One region of the Paenibacillus sp. FSL R5-0345 genome, then DNA from elsewhere that is predicted to be linked to it. Evidence: predicted binding sites of a transcription regulator. Region 1 holds the regulator's gene; the other holds the start of a gene.
The links. Region 1 encodes CtsR, which represses protease genes until heat stress. Its sites were predicted from a motif close to ATGGTCAATAAAGGTCAAACA; they were not measured.

Region 1 (2,486 bases):
CAGTCAATCCTACTTGGTTCACTGCAGACAATATGCGATTGATCTGATGCGTCATTACAAGTGCTGGCAGATGCAGCATTACTGAGGCACGAAGCCCTGTACCCACATTAGTGGGGCAACTGGTCAAGTATCCTCTTTTATCATCAAAAGCGTAATTGACAGCTGCTTCAAATATATCATCGATCGCCGTCGCACGTTCCCATGCTTCTCTAACCTGAAGACCAGGAAACAGACATTGGATTCGCAGATGGTCCTCTTCGTTAATCATGATGCTGACCGACTCATCTTCATTTAACAAGACAGCCGCGCTGCGCGAATCATTAGCCAAGTTAGGACTGATTAGGTGTTTCTCAACCAGTACCTTTTTGTCCAGTTCATTCACTTCATCAAGCTTTAGGAGTTGAAAAGATCCGAAATCTGCAGCTGCTTCCTCATGAAACACAGGAGCCAACAGCTCTAACACTTCTTCCGATTGCTCTAAGGAAGCCAGCATTGGAAACGGAAGATGCTCTAGATTACGGGCAATACGCATACGACTGCTAATTACAATCTCGGAGTGGCTGCCTCCAGAGCGCATCCAATCACTAAGTGCTTGTTCAGTAAATCGGAGACTTGACATGTCATATCCCCCCTATATATCAAAGACTTTACTCTTGTGCTATTTCTTTTTCAAGTTTACGAATCTGATCCCGCAGCTCCGCTGCCTTCTCGAATTCTTCTTGTGTAATACTCTGCTGTAATTCCTTCTTGAGTTCATCAATTTGGCGTCTAAATACAATCTGAGCTCCTGCACGTTTCGGAATCTTACCTACATGTGAAGTACTACCATGCACTCGCTTAAAAAGCGGGTCAAGTGCGCTGTTAAAATATTTATAACAGGAGCTACAGCCAAAACGGCCTAACTTGCTAAACTGGGAGTACGTCATCCCACAATTCTCACATTGCAGACTCTGCGTTGTCTTCGTTGCAGCCGACTTCTCCTTGCCGGCACCCTCTAGATCAAGCAGACCTGACAGCAGACTGTGGATCGAGAACCCTCCAGCCGTTCCGGGAATGAGTTCCCCCTTCTCCCGTGCACAGCTCTCGCAGATATGAAACTCCGTCTTCTCTCCATTCACGATCTTAGTGAAGTGGAGTGTTGCCGGCTTGACGCCACATTCCTGGCATTGCATAAGCGAAAGCCCCTCCCTTATGGTTGACAATTATTTGCCTAACAAAGAGATTAACATCGCCTTCATAATCTTGGCACGAATCTCATCCCGGTATGGAATCTTAACCGTTAGGCATTCCCGAGAAACAGCAGCGCGCATAAGGCACGCTTCACGCTTACTTAGAAAACCGGCTTCCTCCAGCTGATAAATCAGCCCTTCAGCAGCGTTCTGATCAATCCCGCCACCTATAGTATGGTTTAAATGGGCATGCAGTGCCACGTTTGGTGGCAATTCAAAACGTTGAATACGAATATATCCCCCGCCACCACGCTTACTTTCCACCACATAACCTTTTTCCAAAGTAAAGCGTGTACTGATGACATAATTGATCTGTGACGGTACGCATGAGAACTGGTCCGCCAGGTCATTTCGCTGGATTTCCACCGTACCTTCGGGACTTTCATGCAAAATATTCTTCAGATATTGTTCGATAATATCAGAGATATTGCGCATCACTCATCCTCCAGTGCTTAAATCTTTATAATACCGATTGCAACTTGCATTCATAATGACAATGGTCTTTAATTGAACTTAAACATTTGTGGATAATTCCACGTGTTCAGAGGATCGGATCAATGTCATTAAGTTTCGTTGACTTTGACTTTCTTTGACTTTTTAATATTATAACATATTCTGTGCTAATTCCAAGTGGATTCTCTTATTTTTCACTTTTTTCAGCGAATGTATTCGGAAATAAAGAGCCCTCCCAACATCTTTCGAAGGGGAGAGCCCGAATTTTTATTTTAAAAATGATCAAATAATGCAGTGTGTGCTTGCGGTAAGATTTCTTCAAACCATTCCAGTGCAGCTGAATGACCTGAGATGCATCCATAACGAGCTAACTCTGCCGGACGTTTATATCCAAGCATTAATGCCGTCAATGTGCCGATATCACAGTTTAAGTCTGCTTCTGCCAGTTTCCCTTCCCCGCGTGTAAAAGTTGCCGATCCCTCATTAGAAATATTCCATTCCCACAATCCATCATTCCAAGGTGCGTATTTATCTTCTATATAAATAAGCTGTTTCTTTGGGCTGCTGTTTCCTCTGAAGGTATAACCTTCAATGAATGTCTTAGCATTCACAATACGACCCATAAAATAAGGATAATTCTCCTGTTCTATACGCGGATCTGGCAGCAAGAAGGGTAACATGTCGTCCGAAGGCACCAGCTTCAACGATGCACCGGTCACCATCGAATCATGGTTCGCAAGAAATGTCCACAGCCCCTGCCGAGCTTGTTCGTTCAAAAAAACAAATTCATCAATGACCAGTTCT
Region 2 (2,486 bases), 820 kb from region 1:
CACAGTACAGTAGCCGAGTATGTGGGTTTGCTTCTATCTATAGTGAGTTTGCAGGAAATGAGAGAGGGCTATTATCGATTGACCACTTACATCCGAATGGCCGAGGCTACCGTGTGATTGCTGAGAAACTCGATGCGCTTGGATATGGCGGTTTGATTTAACTGAGATTCGTATGGAGTGGTGGTCTGAAAAGTAAAGAGGCTGTGCGCTAACCATCAAGTGGATAGGGCACAGCCTCTTTGCGTTGTTTTATAGCTTACACACCGCTAGGCAGTGTTTTCTCGATGACTTTATCAACGATACCGTAAGTTGCCGCGTCTGCAGCAGTCATGAAGTAATCACGATCTGTATCCTTCTCAATACGTTCTAGCGGTTGACCCGTACGTTCTGCAAGAATACGATTCAACTTATCACGCAATTTGAGGATACGGCGGGCACGGATTTCGATATCCGTTGCTTGACCTTGAGCACCACCCAGAGGTTGGTGAATCATGATCTCACTGTTAGGCAGTGCGAAGCGTTTGCCTTTAGCGCCAGCGTTAAGTAGGAATGCTCCCATGGAAGCTGCCATACCTACACAGATGGTGGAAACATCCGGTTTAATGTACTGCATTGTATCAAAAATAGCCATACCTGCAGTAATGGAACCGCCGGGGCTATTCACGTAAAGGTGAATGTCCTTATCCGGATCTTCGGCAGCCAAGAACAGCATTTGTGCGATGATAGAATTGGCTACCACGTCATTAACCTCCGTTCCAAGGAAAATGATGCGGTCCTTCAGCAGGCGGGAATAGATGTCATAAGCGCGCTCACCGCGGTTGCTCTGTTCTACTACCATAGGAATATAACTCACGTGGAAAACCTCCTTGATATTGGTTCTTCAAATGTATTCATTTTTACTCTTGCCGTATTACCCACATGATAAACAAATTCAAACAAAAAGTCAAAGAAAGTCAAACTTATATTCAAAAAAAAGAGCCGACACGCGGCTCTTTGGTTAAGTAGTAGTATAGGCACTACTAAATTATGTACAAAAGTGAAATTAATGGCGCGCCCGCCAAGAATCGAACTTGGATCTCAGGCTTCGGAGGCCTACGTCATATCCATTGGACCACGGGCGCAACAAAAATGATTATAATACAATTTCTTTGCAATTGCAATGAATTAATAATGCTGTGCACGGACTCTACCCCTTGTCTTCAAGGTGGACAAGCGTATATTGTCTTTCACTGAGCGATAGAATCTGGATTGTTAATTACAGGTTTTAGGAACCGTACCTCTTTCCCGATCTTATAAATGTATAAGAAGACAAGCGCTTGAGAATTCTACTCTCGGAAGACTTGCACTTCGAGCAATATTTGGTTAGAATATGAGTGGGACTTAAAAAGTTTACCCGGGACATTTTGAGACCATGAACAAGGGAATAGAGGAAGACGAAGTTGCAGGAGTGAAAGTATGCGTAATTTATTAGATATCCAAAAGCAGCTTCTGCCTGATCTCATGGAAACCCTTAAGAGACGGTACACGATTCTTCATCAGATCATGCTGTCCGATATAATTGGGCGCAGAACGCTTGCCGCTTCGCTTGATATGACTGAGCGGGTACTGCGTGCCGAGACGGATCTTCTGAAATCGCAAGGGCTCATTGAGATCGAGAGCGTTGGTATGCGCATTAGCGCTGCTGGACGTAGGCTGCTTGATTTGCTAGAGCCGGTCGTTAAGAGCCTGTTTGGTCTGGATGAGCTGGAAGAGAAAATTCGGGCAACGTATGGTCTGGATAAAGTTATTGTGGTGCCGGGTGATTGTGAGTCATCGCCATTCACCAAACGTGAACTCGGCCGAGCAGGTGCAAAAGCGCTGCTTAGTGTACTTCGTACAGATGATATTGTTGCTGTCACTGGTGGATCAACGCTTGCCGATATGGCTGATCAACTGACACCGCCGTTATCCCTTTCCTATAAGAACGCTTGGTTTGTTCCGGCGCGTGGTGGATTAGGAGAGAGTATGGAGATTCAAGCCAATACGATTGCCTCAACAATGGCAAAACGGGTAGGAGCGAATTACCGGTTGCTGCATGTACCTGATTTACTTAGTGGGGATGCCTACCAGTCACTAGCACTTGACTCTAATATTGGAGAGATTGTACAAATCATCCGCAGTTCGCGTATTATTGTACATGGGATTGGGGATGCCATTGAAATGACTCGCCGCCGCAAGCTGGATGAGGCAACTGTCTCAGAAATCCAGGGTGAGGGAGCCGTGGCTGAATCCTTTGGGTATTACTTTAACGAAGATGGTCAGGTTGTCCATACGATGCTTACGATGGGACTACGTCTAGAAGATATTGTTCGGACGGAGACAGTCATCGGTATTGCTGGAGGCAAACCAAAGGCCAAAGCCATTCATGCCATGCTGCGTTTCGGGCAGGAGAATATACTCGTCACCGACGAGGCTGCTGCTGTGGAAATCGGCAAGGAAATTGATAA

Region 2: the regulator CtsR is predicted to act here: its motif matches at 940-960, upstream of clpP (ATP-dependent Clp endopeptidase proteolytic subunit ClpP).

Annotation. Positions count from the first base shown of each region.
Region 1 covers NZ_CP009281.1:6,154,500-6,156,985, forward strand. The annotation lists gene R50345_RS27305 (protein-arginine kinase McsB) at 1-619, opposite strand, end outside; gene R50345_RS27310 (protein-arginine kinase activator protein McsA) at 648-1,172, opposite strand; gene R50345_RS27315 (CtsR family transcriptional regulator) at 1,203-1,664, opposite strand; gene R50345_RS27320 (GNAT family N-acetyltransferase) at 1,955-2,486, opposite strand, start outside.
Region 2 covers NZ_CP009281.1:185,898-188,383, forward strand. The annotation lists gene R50345_RS00915 (GDSL-type esterase/lipase family protein) at 1-161, shown strand, start outside; gene clpP (ATP-dependent Clp endopeptidase proteolytic subunit ClpP) at 257-853, opposite strand; tRNA gene R50345_RS00930 (tRNA-Arg) at 1,047-1,121, opposite strand; gene R50345_RS00935 (sugar-binding transcriptional regulator) at 1,456-2,486, shown strand, end outside.